Regions from separate parts of the Cupriavidus sp. FW305-27 genome, predicted to be linked through region 4. Evidence: predicted binding sites of a transcription regulator. Region 4 holds the regulator's gene; each other region holds the start of a gene.
What was found. Region 4 encodes FNR, which switches genes on or off when oxygen is low (the NO sensors DNR and NnrR bind a similar motif). Its sites were predicted from a motif close to TTGATNNNNATCAA; they were not measured.

Region 1: the regulator FNR is predicted to act here: its motif matches at 1,740-1,753, upstream of AC3WRI_RS29185 (hemerythrin domain-containing protein).
Region 2: the regulator FNR is predicted to act here: its motif matches at 1,851-1,864, upstream of AC3WRI_RS12790 (OmpW/AlkL family protein).
Region 3: the regulator FNR is predicted to act here: its motif matches at 1,428-1,441, upstream of AC3WRI_RS04710 (DUF3149 domain-containing protein).

The regions. Positions count from the first base shown of each region.
Region 1 is NZ_JBYTAG010000083.1:21,831-25,370, forward strand. Features, by position in the region: gene AC3WRI_RS29180 (TetR/AcrR family transcriptional regulator) at 145-753, shown strand; gene AC3WRI_RS29185 (hemerythrin domain-containing protein) at 1,017-1,637, opposite strand; gene AC3WRI_RS29190 (AraC family transcriptional regulator) at 1,896-2,660, opposite strand; gene AC3WRI_RS29195 (DMT family transporter) at 2,644-3,540, opposite strand, start outside.
Region 2 is NZ_JBYTAG010000021.1:80,972-84,511, forward strand. Features, by position in the region: gene leuA (2-isopropylmalate synthase) at 1-1,582, shown strand, start outside; gene AC3WRI_RS12790 (OmpW/AlkL family protein) at 1,928-2,572, shown strand; gene AC3WRI_RS12795 (response regulator transcription factor) at 2,636-3,529, opposite strand; gene AC3WRI_RS12800 (hybrid sensor histidine kinase/response regulator) at 3,513-3,540, opposite strand, start outside.
Region 3 is NZ_JBYTAG010000007.1:4,907-8,446, forward strand. Features, by position in the region: gene AC3WRI_RS04700 (MFS transporter) at 1-548, shown strand, start outside; gene upp (uracil phosphoribosyltransferase) at 751-1,401, shown strand; gene AC3WRI_RS04710 (DUF3149 domain-containing protein) at 1,529-1,693, shown strand; gene AC3WRI_RS04715 (helicase HerA-like C-terminal domain-containing protein) at 1,746-3,272, opposite strand; gene AC3WRI_RS04720 (YebC/PmpR family DNA-binding transcriptional regulator) at 3,493-3,540, shown strand, end outside.
Region 4 is NZ_JBYTAG010000027.1:43,419-46,958, reverse strand. Features, by position in the region: gene ccoG (cytochrome c oxidase accessory protein CcoG) at 1-480, shown strand, start outside; gene AC3WRI_RS15070 (membrane protein) at 510-719, shown strand; gene AC3WRI_RS15065 (hypothetical protein) at 716-961, shown strand; gene fnr (fumarate/nitrate reduction transcriptional regulator Fnr) at 1,025-1,750, opposite strand; gene AC3WRI_RS15055 (sulfite exporter TauE/SafE family protein) at 1,829-2,587, shown strand; gene scpB (SMC-Scp complex subunit ScpB) at 3,156-3,540, shown strand, end outside.

The DNA.
Region 1 (3,540 bases), on a different contig from region 4:
TGCCGTGCAGCTCCGCGTGAACAGACCCATATCCTGTTCAACGCAGCCACAACGGCGCCATGGACCATTACCACTGCTTCGAGACATAGCCGGCCGATCCATGCATCGGTCGGCGCGCCGCAGGCGACATATCGCTCACTACCTATGAAACAGCAAACCAGTCGCACCCAGGAGCAACGGCGTGAGGAGTCTGTCAGCCGTATGGTGCAGGCCGCAATCGGGCTGATTTCTGAAAAAGGCCTCGCCGGGCTGACGATGAATGAAGTCGGCACCAAGGCGGGCTATAGCCGCGGCCTGGCGCACAATCACTTCGGCTCCAAGGAAAAGCTGCTGGAGGAATGTCTGGAACAGCTCTCGCGTGAATTCAATGCCCAGCGCAAGAAGGACGGCAGCGATACCCGCGGCATTCACGGCATCTATTCGCTGGTGGACGCCTACACCCAGCGGCCGGAAAACGCGGTCAACAGTATCCGCGCGATGTTTTTCATCGTGCTTGACTCGTCCGTTGCCGACTCGCCGCTGCATGGCTTTGTCCACGACTACAACGAAAAGAACATGGCCTACGTCGAGTACAAGCTCAACGAGGCGAAGACCCTTGGGCAGATCCGGGCGGACGTGGACACAAAATCCGCGGCCTTCATCCTGATGAGCCTGCTGCGCGGTATCTCCGTGCACCGCCTGAACCGGGCTTCCATGGACCCTGCAGCCGTGAAGGCGGAGATCCTGCGGATGATCGGGGAGTGGTTGCTATAGAAGAACCATCGTCATGGCGAGGCTGAGGGTGGGCTGAGGGCACCGGCGCCTCGGTCCGCGACGCCCTGCGCCGGCACTCGAGCGAGACCGGCGAGACGGTGCTGCTGGGCCGCCAGAGCGGCAAATAGGCTGCAATACCTGTCCGTCATTGCTGTTGCCGGATGCCGTTAAAAAGCCCGGGACGGTTTCTGCCAGGGCCAAGACACTCGCCGCAGGCATAAGTTCTGAGCCGAGGCCCGGCAGTGCCGCGAAGCGACCGACGTTCAGTGCATGGACGCGTTCGCTTCACTGTCGATCTGCTTGCGCAAAGTCGCGAAGCGCCTCTCCACATTGGCGCCGAATAGCGGATCGGCACTGGCCGGATCGATGGCGGCGACCTCCGCCCAGTCCGCTTCGGTCAGGAACCGGGCGGCGCGCGGCATGACCTGTTTTTCCTCGGTGGACAGATGGTTGCGGTAGTACACCAGGTACATGGCGGCGGCCGCTTCCAGTGCCGCTCGCGAGGTGACCACCTCGCTCTGGGCTTCACGCAGGCGGTCGAGCAATTCCGCGCCGACTGTGGCGATCACGCGATGTTCCTGCAGTAACCGGCTGATGATGATCCGCGTGCCGGGATCCCGGTCCACGAGCAGCGCGTAGGCAACATCCTCACGGGGGTGGTGCACGCAATCGCCATAGTTGCGCAGGTATTGGATGATCGTGGCCATCAGGCCGTAGTCGGGCTGCTCGCCCTGATGGAAGGTGCTGACCTGCTTTTCCAGCAGGTCGAGCATTGAGGCGAAATGGATATGGTCGGTATGCCAGGCGGCAAGCGGTGTCGGGCCCGGGGTGGAAAGCGCGGCGGAAGGTGAAGTTGGAAGCGAGGTGGCTAGTGGGGTGGCCATGGCGCCCTCCTGGGAAACTGGGCAAGCAGACCGTTGAGTCCGATGCGATATCGGGACTCGCGGGACCTTATTGACACAATAGCTTCCCTGCATGATCTGAGTCTGACGCAGATCAATGCGGCGCTAAGCGCTCGGATCTCGCAAGGGGCGGAAGCCTTATACGCCGCACGTTCAACCTGCGCCGCCCTCTAACTCGCCTCGACGCGAGAGGGTCACCACGGTTAGTCCGGTGCCAGAATCGACTACCGCGCAGGCAGGCTAGCCGCGTGCGGCCGCCCGCCACGCCCCGGGCGGCTGCCCGAAGCGCCGCGTGAAGCTGCGCGTGAAGGTGGTCTGGTCCGGGTAGCCTGACGCCAGCGCGATCTCGGCCAGCGGCAGCGTGGATTGCGTCAGCAGCTGCAGCGCGCGGTCCAGCCGCAGCCGGGTCTGGTAGCGGTGCGGGGTATCGCCGAAGGCCTCGGCAAACAGGGTCTGGAAGCGCCGCACGCTCCAGCCGAAATGCCCGGCGACTTCCGCCACGCGCAGTGGCGCGGCCAGGTTGGCGCGCAGGTAGGCATCAACGGCCATCAGCGGGAATACCTGCTCGTCGCCGGGCATGCCGAGGCAGTCCGCCAGCGCCGCGGCCAGCGTTGCCGCCAGGTGCCAGTCGGTCTGCGGCCCGCGTGCTGCTGCGGCGGCTCGCCATGCCGCCAGCGCGCGCACGCGGCTGCCGAAGGCGCCGTCCAGCGGGAACGTGCGCGGGCGCGTCATCAGCCGCGCGGGCAGTGCCACCGAGCGCGCCGGGAAGTCCGCCACCAGCTGCAGGTTGCCGTCCAAGCCCAGGAATTCATGATGGCTGCCGGCCGGCACGATCAGGCCGGTGCGGTCGTCCACGCGATAGACGTGGCCGTCGATCTCCAGCTCGGTGGCGCCGGCCAGACCGAACAGCAACTGGTGGTAGCCGTGCTGGTGGCCGTCAGGCTGCGGGCGGTAGCGCCGATGCTCGACCAGCGGCGAGGCTTGGGGTTCAGCGGGCTTCGGCATGCCGCAACCTGCCAGGGGTCTGGCACAGCCAGACGCCCGCGCCGGCCACCGCCATGCCCAGCGCCTGCACCGCATCCAGCCGTTCGCCGAACAGCAGCCAGGCCTGCAGCGCGGCCAGCGGCGGCGCCAGGAACATCAGCGCCGCGGCATTGGCGGCCTGGCCACGCCGCACCAGGCTGACCAGCAGCCAGGTGCCGGCGCCCGACAGGCCGATCGCCGCCCATGCCAGTCCGGCCCACAGCGCCACGCCACCATGCCAGTGCAGCGGCGCGTCGGCGGCCTGGATCGCCACCATCGCGGCGGCTACCAGCATGGCGCCCAGGTTCTGCCAGGCGGAACTGGCGCGCAAGTCACAGGCGGCGATGGCGGGCTTCTGCAAGAGGGTTCCCATGGTGATGGAGACAATGGCCAGCACGCCCAGCAGCACGATCCAGGGCGACAGGGCCGACGCGGCCGGGTGAATGCCGGCCTGCATCGCCGGGGCGACCACCAGCGCGACGCCGAGCGCACCCAGCGCCAGGCCCTGCCACGTCCGCCTGGAAGGTAGCTCCTTCAGCAGGGGGATGGCAAGCAGCGCGGTCAGCAGCGGCTGCAGCGCGCCTAGCAGGGCCATGATCGTCGGCGGCAGGCCCCTGGCCACGGCGCCGTAGCCGGCGCACAGGTAGATGCCCTGCATCAGCGCGCCTGCCAGCAGGTGGCGCGGCGCCTCGCGCAGCGGCGGCCAGGCCGCGCGCGCCGCCAGCGACCAGGCCACGAACATTAGCGCCGCCACGGCAAAGCGGCCCAGCAGGAACAGGCTGGTATCGGCCAGCGGCACGATGGCCTTGCCGACGATAAAGCCGGTGGACCAGATCAGGACAAAGCCAACGGTGGGCAGCCA
Region 2 (3,540 bases), on a different contig from region 4:
CGACGGCAACCAGGCCCTGATCGAGCCGATGAACCCGGCGCGCAAGCTGCGCTTCTTCGAGCAGCTGGTGAAAATCGGCCTGAAGGAAATCGAAGTGGCGTTCCCCGCCGCCTCGCAGACCGATTTCGACTTCGTGCGCATGCTGATCGAGGAGCAGCGCATCCCCGAAGACGTCAACATCGTGGTGCTGACGCAATCGCGCGAAGACCTGATCCGCCGCACCGTCGAGTCCGTGCGCGGCGCAGCGCGGGCCACGGTGCACCTGTACAACCCGATCGCGCCAGCCTGGCGGCGCATCGTCTTCAATGCCTCGCGTGAAGAGATCAAGGAGGTCGCGGTCTCGGGCACGCGCCTGATCAGGTCGCTGACCGATGCCATGCCTGGCACGGCATGGGCCTATGAATATTCGCCCGAGACTTTCAGCCTGGCCGAGCTCGACTTCTCGCTGGAAGTCAGCGACGCCGTCTCTGCGGCCTGGCAGGCCGGCCCGGACCGGCCAATGATCCTGAACCTGCCGACCACGGTCGAATGCAGCACGCCCAACGTGTTCGCCGACCAGGTCGAATGGATGCACCGCCGCCTGGCACGGCGCGAACACATCGCGCTGTCAGTGCACCCGCACAACGACCGCGGCACCGCGGTGGCCGCCGCGGAGCTGGCGCTGATGGCGGGCGCGGACCGCGTCGAAGGCTGCCTGTTCGGCAACGGCGAGCGCACCGGCAATGTCGACCTGGTGACGCTGGCGCTCAACCTCTATACGCAGGGCGTGGCACCCGGGCTGGACTTCTCCGATATCGACGCAGTGCGCCAGTGCGTTGAGCACTGCAACCAGCTGCCGGTGCATCCGCGCCACCCGTATGTGGGCGACCTGGTATTCACCGCGTTCTCGGGCTCGCACCAGGATGCGATCCGCAAGGGCTTTGCACAGCAGCAGCCGGACGGCATCTGGGAAGTGCCCTACCTGCCGATCGACCCGGCCGACCTGGGCCGCAGCTATGACGCGGTGATCCGCGTCAACAGCCAGTCCGGCAAGGGCGGCATGGCCTACCTGCTGGAGCAGGTGCATGGCATCTACATGCCGCGCCGCCTGCAGATCGAATTCAGCCGCGCGGTGCAGGCCATGACCGACGACACCGGGCTCGAGGCGAGTGCCGATGATCTTCATGGTTTGTTCCAGCGCGAGTACCTCGCGCAGCAGACACCGCTGCGCTATGTATCGCACCAGCTGGTATCTGACAGCGGCGGCGCCACGGAGATCGAAGTGCAGATGGTGCGCGACGGCAAGCCGTGCAGCGTGCGCGGCACCGGCAACGGGCCCATCGATGCCTTCGTCAATGCGCTGGACTTGCCGGTACGCGTGATGGATTACCACGAGCATGCGATGAGCGCCGGCGCGGATGCACGCGCGGCCTGCTACGTGGAAGTGCGCGTGGGCGATTCGCCGACAGGGTTCGGCGCCGGCATCGACGCCAACCTGGTCACGGCATCGCTGCGCGCGGTGATCTCGGGCGTGAACCGGCACCTGCAGGCCGGCTTTGGCGCGGCGCAGGCCCCGCAGTCCGCCGAGGCCGCCGACGCCTGACACCGCAAGCCGCCGCAAGAAAACCGGTGTGCCCCGCCCCCACGGGGCACACCCGGAAAGACGCCCTTGCGGACGCCCACGACATGCTCGGTGCCGATCCGCACACGCTGCATGCGTGCTCGGATCTTTCGCACAGCGTAAGGGGCAGCATCGCACCGCGCCACGAATAATTCCGCATGTGTTTAGAAGCGTCGGCGCAGCTGGCACACCACGGCGCCTTCCTCGCTGTAGCGCCTGCGCGACGCAGCCAGCCCACGTTCCCTTCTACTTGTCTTGGGTCAAAGCCCAACCCGGCCTGCTCGGCCAAACTGGGTCCGGATTTGATACCAGACCAAGCAGAACCTCATGAAAACACTCTCTCTCCGCACCCGGGTCACCTGTTCCGCCATCGCCGCCTGCGCCATGCTCGGCGCCTTCGCCACCCCTGCCGCCGCCGCGGACGATGCCCAGGGCAACTGGATGGTGCGCCTGCGCGGCACCTATCTCGACATGGCCAACAGCTCCGACCCCGTCGGCGGCGTCGGCCCGTCGGACCGCATCACGGTCAACAACAAGTGGATTCCCGAGTTCGACGTCACCTACTTCTTCACGCCGAACATCGCCGCCGAACTGGTGCTGACAGTGCCGCAGAAGCAGGACGTCTACCTGGACGGCAACAAGGTCGGCACCTTCAAGCATCTGCCGCCGACGCTGCTGGTGCAGTACCACTTCATCCCCAACGGTACCTTCCGCCCATATATCGGCGCGGGCCTGAACTTCACCCGCATCTGGGGCGCGGACATCGCCAACAACTCGCTGCAGCTCGATAGCTGGAGCGTCGGTCCCGCGCTGCAGATCGGCATGGACTACAAGCTGACCAAAAACTGGTTTCTCAACGCCGACATCAAGAAGATCTGGCTGTCGAGCGATGTGAAGGCGGGGGATGTCAAGGTATCCAAGGTGAACCTGGATCCGTGGCTGTTCAGCATGGGGGTGGGTTACCGCTTCTGATCGGGATCCAACTGGCAAGAAGGGCCGGCAACGCCGGCCCTTCTTGCCTTGGCGCACGGCACGTCACGCCGTCCCCAAGTTGCGCCGGGTGGCGGCAACTGCCGCCGTTCGCGTTTCCACGCCGAGCTTCTCGTAGATGTGTTCCAGGTGCTTGTTCACCGTGCGCGGGCTCATGCCGAGGATGTCGGCGATATCGCGATTGGTCTTGCCGCGCGCCACCCAGGCCATCACCTCGGCCTCGCGCAGTGTCAGGGCCGGGCCGGCCGGGGCCAGACCGCTGCACGACAGTTCCACCACGACCACGTCGCCCGCCTCGCCTGTCAACCGGCGCAGGTGAAGACTATCAGCGCCAGTTTCCGCTTCGCTGCAGAGGCGGAACACCGCGTCGCGCAGCGCGGGAGGCAGTACCGCGCCGGCAATCGCTACCGGCCATCCCTGGGCCTGCAGCAAGGCTGACGCGCTGCCGTTTATCCACAGGAGCCGGCCGTCGATGCCGGCCGCGAGCATCGGCACCGTGCTGCCGAATACGGCCTCCCGTGCGCTGCGCGCCAGCCGTGCCTTGCCCGCATGAGACCGCACGCGCGCCACCACCTCGGCAATCGCCACCGGTTTGGTCACGTAGTCGCATGCGCCGACTTCGAAACCGCGCACGATATGACCGGTATCGCCAAGTCCGGTCATGAAGATCACCGGCAGGTCCGCGTGGCGGTCCAGCAGCGCCGTGCAGGCGGCAAAGCCGTCCATGCCCGGCATGTCCACGTCCAGCAGCACCGCATCCGGCGCGAAGGACGTCAGCGCATCCAGTGCCGCGTTGCCGTTCGCGGCGGTGTGGACCAGCATGGCTTCGCCACCCAGCGCGCGCGTCAGGAAGCCGCACGCGTCGGCATCGTCGTCGACCACCAGTACGCGGGTCTCGATCGTCGGCAACGGGCGAAAGGTGTCAGGTTCGGGATGCATGGAGCGCCTCG
Region 3 (3,540 bases), on a different contig from region 4:
CCATCTGCCTGCTTGCCGCCTGGGCGCTTATCTCGATCGCCTACTACGGCGTCTTCGTCTATCTGCCGGTCAAGCTGGCGGGCCAGGGCTTTGGCTTCATGCGCGGCCAGGTCTTCCTGATCGTGCTCGCGCTGGTGCAGCTCCCCGGGTTCGCGCTGGCCGCGCACGGCGTCGAGCGCTGGGGCCGCAAGCCGACCCTGATCGGCTTCCTGCTGCTCAGCGCGGCAGGCTGCATGCTCTACAGCCTGGGTACGTCCACCGCGCTTATCGTCGGCTCGACCCTGCTGATGAGCTTCTCGCTGCTCGGTACCTGGGGCGCCCTCTACGCCTTCACGCCCGAGGTGTACCCGACTGACCTGCGGGCCAGCGGGATGGGCACTGCGGGTGCGATGGCGCGCTTTGGCGGCCTGTTCGCGCCGTCCATCATTGCACCGATCATGGCCAGCCAGTTCACCCTCGCCCTGGCGCTGCTTTCGTCATTTCTTGCCGTGGCAGCGATCGCCATCTACATGGTGGATATCGAGTCGAAGAACCGCGCGCTTGACTAGCGCAAGGCGCCGCCGGACGCTCCCGGCGGTTCAGGGAGCCCGCCGGCGGCGCTGGCGTGGGCGGGTCCCGGAAGCGAAGCCACGGGCAGGGCGGCCCGCTTCCATTACAATCCGGCTGCAACGGCGCGGCGCGCTGGTCGACCCGATCTCGCCGCCCGCTTCACCTGCTTGCCCCTATCCCGCCGAGCCCTCGCCGCCAGCCATGAAACAAGACCCGCGCTTTCCCAACCTGTTCATCCTCGACCACCCGCTGATCCAGCACAAGCTCTCGCACATGCGCGACAAGGAAACGTCGACGCGCACCTTCCGCGAACTGCTGCGCGAGATCACGCTGCTGATGGGCTATGAGATCACCCGCAACCTGCCGCTGACCACGCGCCGCATCGAGACGCCGCTGGTGGAGCTGGACGCGCCGGTGATCGCCGGCAAGAAGCTGACCATCGTGCCAGTGCTGCGCGCGGGCGTGGGCATGAGCGACGGCCTGGTCGAGCTGATCCCGTCGGCGCGCATCGGCCATATCGGCGTGTACCGCGACGAGCAGCACCGCCCGGTGGAATACCTGGTGCGGCTGCCCGACGTGGAGGACCGCAGCTTCATCCTGTGCGACCCGATGGTCGCCACGGGCTATTCGGCTGCGCATGCCGTGGATGTGCTCAAGCGGCGCGGCGTGAAGGACGAGGCCATCACCTTCGTTGCGCTGGTGGCGGCGCCCGAGGGCGTGGAAGTGTTCCAGAAGGCGCATCCGAACGTGCAGCTGTTCGTGGCCTCGCTCGACAGCCATCTCGACGAGCACGCCTACATCGTGCCGGGCCTGGGCGATGCGGGCGACCGCCTGTTCGGCACCAAGAACTGAGTGGCGCGCGGCGGGCTGGCTTGCGCTTGACCGGCCTCAATAGTCCGCGCCACAGGGCTCCCTACACTGGCGGCAGGCGCCGGCGAGACCTCGCCGGCGGCCATCGCCAAAGCAAAGGGAGCCAAGCATGGAAGCCTTCAAGATCCTGTTCAGTACCAGCACCGGCCTGATGAGCCTGGGCGTGATCGTCTTCATCATCGGCATGGGGTGGTTCTTTGCGCGGATGTTCGCGCGCAAGATGCGCGAGGATGCGGCAGCGGCCAAGGCGCAGCAACAAGCGCAGCGTCGCTAAGGGAAAGGGCCGCATCGTGCGGCCCTTTCCGTCATTGCGTCAGTCCGGGTCTTTACTTCTTCTTGCCCAGCAGGCTCCCCAGCACGCCGCGGATCAGCTCGCGCCCGACCTGCGAGCCCACCGTGCGCGCGGCCGACTTGGCCATCGACTCCAGGATCGAATCGCCGCGGCCGGTCTTGCCGGTGCCCTTGGTCAGCGTGCCGAAGATGTCGCCGGCCGTGCCGAGCCAGCCGCTGTCCTGCTCGCCCGCTGGCTGCCCCGCCGGCGCGCCTCCGGCGCCCTTGCCGTTGCCATTGCCGACCGTCGCCACGCTGCCGCGCAGCTTTTCATAGGCGGATTCGCGGTCCACGGTCTTCTCGTAGGTGCCCGCCACCAGCGAACCGGCGATCAGCTGCTTGCGCTCTTCCTCCGTCGCCGGGCCGATGCGGCTGCCCGGTGCCAGCACCCAGGCGCGCTCGGTCACGCAGGGCGTGCCCTTGGCATCCAGGAACGACACCAGGGCCTCGCCCACGCCCAGTTCGCCGATCGCGGTTTCCAGGTCCAGCTTGGGGTTGGCGCGCATGGTGGTGGCCGCCACCTTGACCGCCTTCTGGTCACGCGGGGTAAAGGCGCGCAGCGCATGCTGCACGCGGTTGCCCAGTTGGCCCAGCACGGTGTCGGGGATGTCGATCGGGTTCTGCGTGACGAAGTACACGCCCACGCCCTTGGAACGCACCAGCCGCACCACCTGCTCGATCTTGTCGAGCAGCGCCTTGGGCGCATCGTTGAACAGCAGGTGGGCCTCGTCGAAGAAGAACACCAGCTTGGGCTTGTCCAGGTCGCCGGCCTCGGGCAGCTTCTCGAACAGCTCGGACAGCATCCACAGCAAGAAGGTCGCGTACAGCCGCGGCGCGTTCATCAGCTTGTCGGCGGCCAGGATATTGACCACGCCCTGGCCCTTCTCGGTCTGGATGAAGTCTTCCAGGTTCAGCATCGGCTCACCGAAGAAGACATCCCCACCCTGCGATTCCAGCGCGATCAGCCCGCGCTGGATGGCGCCGATCGAGGCGGCCGAGATATTGCCGTACTCGGTGGTGAACTGGCCGGCGTTGTCGCCGACGTACTGCAGCATGGCGCGCAGGTCCTTGGCATCGAGCAGCAGCAGGCCATTGGCGTCGGCAATGCGGAACACCAGGTTCAGCACCCCCTGCTGGGTGTCGTTCAACTCCAGCATGCGCGACAGCAGCAGCGGGCCCATGTGCGAGACCGTGGCGCGCACCGGGTGGCCCTTCTCGCCGAACACGTCCCACAGCGTGGTCGGGCACGCGCCCCATGTCGGCTCCGGCAGGTTCAGGTCGGCCAGGCGCTGCTTGAGCTTGTCGGACGGCTGGCCAGCCTGCGAAATGCCGGTCAAGTCACCTTTGACGTCCGCCATGAAGACCGGCACGCCCAGTCGCGAGAAGCCCTGCGCCAGGGTCTGCAGCGTGACGGTCTTGCCGGTGCCGGTGGCGCCGGTGATCAGCCCGTGCCGGTTGCCCATCTGCGGCAGCAGCATCAGTTCATGTTCGGCGTTCTTGGCGATGAGGATGGGGTCGGCCATGATGTTCCCTGGGGTTTTGAGGTCTGGCACCGCGGGACTCGCCACGGCAGCGGCGCGGGCAGGCCCGCGTGATAAAATCCTGGGCTGATTATAGCCAGCCGCCAGGCATATCCGTCACCTGGCGCGCGCTGTCCGAGGGCTTTGCCACCCCGGCCACGGCGCGCATGGCAACCCCGCACAACATCACCGCAGATCACCGCATTCCGCTTCGGAGAGAATCATGGCCGGTCACTCGAAATGGGCCAATATCAAACACAAGAAGGCCGCC
Region 4 (3,540 bases):
GCGATGCGCAAGGGCTTGTCCGCGGCGGCATCACGCAAGCGCCTGCTGCGCCCGCGCGTGGTCATTTATTCCGTGATCTGGGTGGCGTTGCTGGCCGGGTTCATGGCTTCGATCGCGCTGCGCACGCCGCTGAAGGTCGACATCATCCGCGACCGTGGTGCGCTCGGCCGTGAAGTGGAAGGCCGCTGGATCGAGAATGTCTATCGCCTGCAGCTGATCAACACCACCGAAGCGCCGATGCAGATCAGCGTGCGCGCCGACAGCGACGAACTGAAGAACCTGACCGTGGAATACGATAAGCAGGCCGAATCGCTGGCGCCGACGTCCAACCGGTTGCTGCCGATCCGGATCCGCGTGCCGATCGAGGCCGCGGCGCAGGGCACGCACAAGATCAACGTGACGGTGACGAGCGAAGGCACGGAGCAGGGGCATGCCGAAATCCGGCAATCCACCAGTTTCATCGTGCCGCGCGATTTGTGAAGCTAGGTCGTCAAGATGAAGGGGGCAAGATGAGTCAGCAAGGCAATCCGTGGTGGAAGGAGCCGTGGCCGTGGCTGTTGATGAGCGGCCCGCTGGTGGCGATGGTGGCGTGTGGCGTGACGATCTGGCTGGCATCCACGCATCCGGACATGCCGGTGCAGGGTGCAACGCGCCATGGCCTGGTGGTCGAGAAGGCCGACGCCGCGCCGCCCAAGGCTGCCGCTGTGAGGCAGCCATGAGGTTGCGCTGGCTGATGTGGGTACTCTGGCCGGCGTTCCTGATGGCCGGGTTCGCGACCGCGACGGTGTTTTCGGTGGTGGATCCCGGTGACCTGAACTTCTTCGGCCAGCCGATCGAAGCGTCCCGCGAATCGGTCTACACCGTTGGTTTCCTGATGGCCTGGGTGTTCTGCGCGTTGTCCAGCGGACTGACGCTCTACACCATGCCGACGCGGCTCAGCGATACCGACGAACTGGAATAAGCGGATCGGTGTGAGGTCTGCGCTGCCATGTCCGCATGCGGTACCTGGCAGCGCCTTGGCCGCTTAGCAGGAGCGGCTGTAGAGCTGCTTGATGCCGTCGATGTCCACGAGCTTGACGTGGCGCTGGCGAATCTGGATCAGGCCGGCTTCGGCAAAGCGGGAGAACAGGCGGCTGACGGTTTCGAGCTTCAGGCCCAGGTAGCTGCCGATCTCTTCGCGGCTCATGCGCATCACGAACTCGGACGCCGAATAGCCGCGTGCCGACAGGCGCTCAGAGAGGTTGATCAGGAAGGCGGCAAGCCGTTCCTCGGCGCGCATCGAGCCCAGCGTGACCAGCATCAGTTGGTCATGCGTGATTTCCTTGCCCATCAGGCGCAGGAACTGCTGCTGCAGCGACGGCAGGTCTGCCGACAGGGACTGCAACTCGCTCATGCGGACCACGCAGACTTCGGTGTCCTCCAGCGCGGCGGCATCGGAGGCATGCTGCATCTCGCCCAGCCCGTCGAGACCGACAATTTCGCCGGGCAGGTGGAAGCCGGTAATCTGCGAGCGGCCGTCTTCAGTGGTGACGTGGGTCTTGAGCGTGCCAAAGCGCACGGCATAGACCGCGGTGAGCGGATCGCCCATGCGATACAGGGTTTCACCCTTGTGCACACGGATGCGTTCCTGAACCAGCGTGTCCATCTTGGCGAGGTCTTGCTGCGACATGCCGACCGGAAGGCACAGCTGCCCCATCGCACAGGTGGAGCAGCGTGGTGACATCTCGGTAATGGGAATGGAGGTGAGCAATTGGAACCTGCTAGAAATGGCAGCGAGGGCGCGATAACGGCATTTTACCGTGCGATGTGATGTGGTAGGGAGTGAGAATTGACACTTGGCGTACTGATCAGCGTTTTTCTGCTGGCTTTGCTGGGCGGGGTCCACTGCGCCGCCATGTGCGGCGGCGTGGCGCTGGCCGTGGAGCAGCGTCACGGCGCGGCGGCGACGATCAGTCTGGTGCCCAGCCGTGCCGCCTGGCTCGGCGAGTTGCTGATAATGCACCTGGGCCGGATCTCGACCTATATGCTGCTTGGGGCCGCGCTAGGCGCGGTCGGTGCTTCGGCGTGGAAACAGGACTATCTGCCGGTGCAGCGCTGGCTGTTCGGCGCGGGCAGCGTCATGCTGCTGTGGTCGGGCTGGCGGTTGCTGCGCGGCAACACGTTTACCGTCGACTGGCTGGAGCGGCTGGCGTCGCGTGCCAGCGCAGCGGTGGCGCGCCGGCTGGGTGGCGTGGCACGCGGCATGCCGTCCTTTGTGCGCGCACGCGGCGGCCTGGCGCGGCGATACGGCGTGGGCCTGGCGTGGGGGCTGGTGCCGTGCGGCATGGTCTATGGGGCGCTCACGCTCGCGCTGCTGGCGGGCAATGCGGCGTCCGGCGCACTCGTGATGGGCGTGTTCGGGCTCGGCACACTGCCTAACCTGCTGGTGCTCTCCGGCCTGTCAGGCTATTTGCGTACGCTGTCGCGACGTCCCGGCGTGCGCCTGGGGGCCGGCCTGGCGGTAATGGCGTTCGGCGGCCTTGGCATTGCGCGAGCGGTGCTGTTGCCACATTCGCTGGCCGAGCATGGATTCTGCCTGGTGTTCTGAGGCGCCGGCGCTGCGCCGGCAACGGATGATGGTTGCAGGCGGGGGCGGGAATGCCATACAATCGCCAACATTGCGGTATCGCGCGGTGTCTTGTGAGCCGCGGTAAGCAGCGGGCGAGCAGCGCCAGGCGGCCTTCATACCAGAAGGTGAGTTCAGGGCAGGGGAAGCGGAAGGTTTTCGATGCCCGTCCCGTCCCCACAGTCCATCCGGTTCAAAAGATCTGGTTCAAAAGTCCGGCTGGCACTGCGGTGTTGGCGATGCCGGCCTTGCTCCCGATACCCGTTTTTCTTGCGTCCGAGGCCTTCAGTTCGCTGACAGCGACGTCCGGTATGTGCGGACGCGCTACGCAAGAGGTTCGCTGGCTGGCCCATAACGGCATGCGAACGATCTCCTGCCGGAACGCCCGGCAACTCGATGCAAAGATAGGGAAGTGCACGGCTTGGATGCAGCAGGTATCCGGCTAGCTGCGCAATGAGATGGCGGTGGCTTTCGCACCGCTGTATCCAAAATCTCCGGTGCCCCGGATCCGTCCGGGAGCAGGTGCAAAGACAGGCTGCACACCATCAACATGAATACCCAAGAGGCGAAGATCGTCCTCGAGACGGCGCTGATCTGCGCGCAGGAACCGTTGCGCGTCAATGATCTGCGGCGGCTGTTTGACGACGACGTCGGCGCAGACACCATCCGCGTGCTGCTTGATGAACTGCGGCAGGACTGGCGGCCGCGCGGCGTGGAACTGGTGGCCCTGGCCAGCGGCTGGCGCTTCCAGAGCCGGCCGGAAATGCGTGAATACCTGGATCGGCTGAATCCAGAAAAGCCGCCAAAATATTCGCGCGCGGTGATGGAAACACTGGCGATCATTGCCTACCGGCAGCCGGTGACCCGCGGCGATATCGAGGAAATCCGCGGCGTGACGGTCAGCACGGAAGTCATCAAGAAGCTTGAGGACCGCA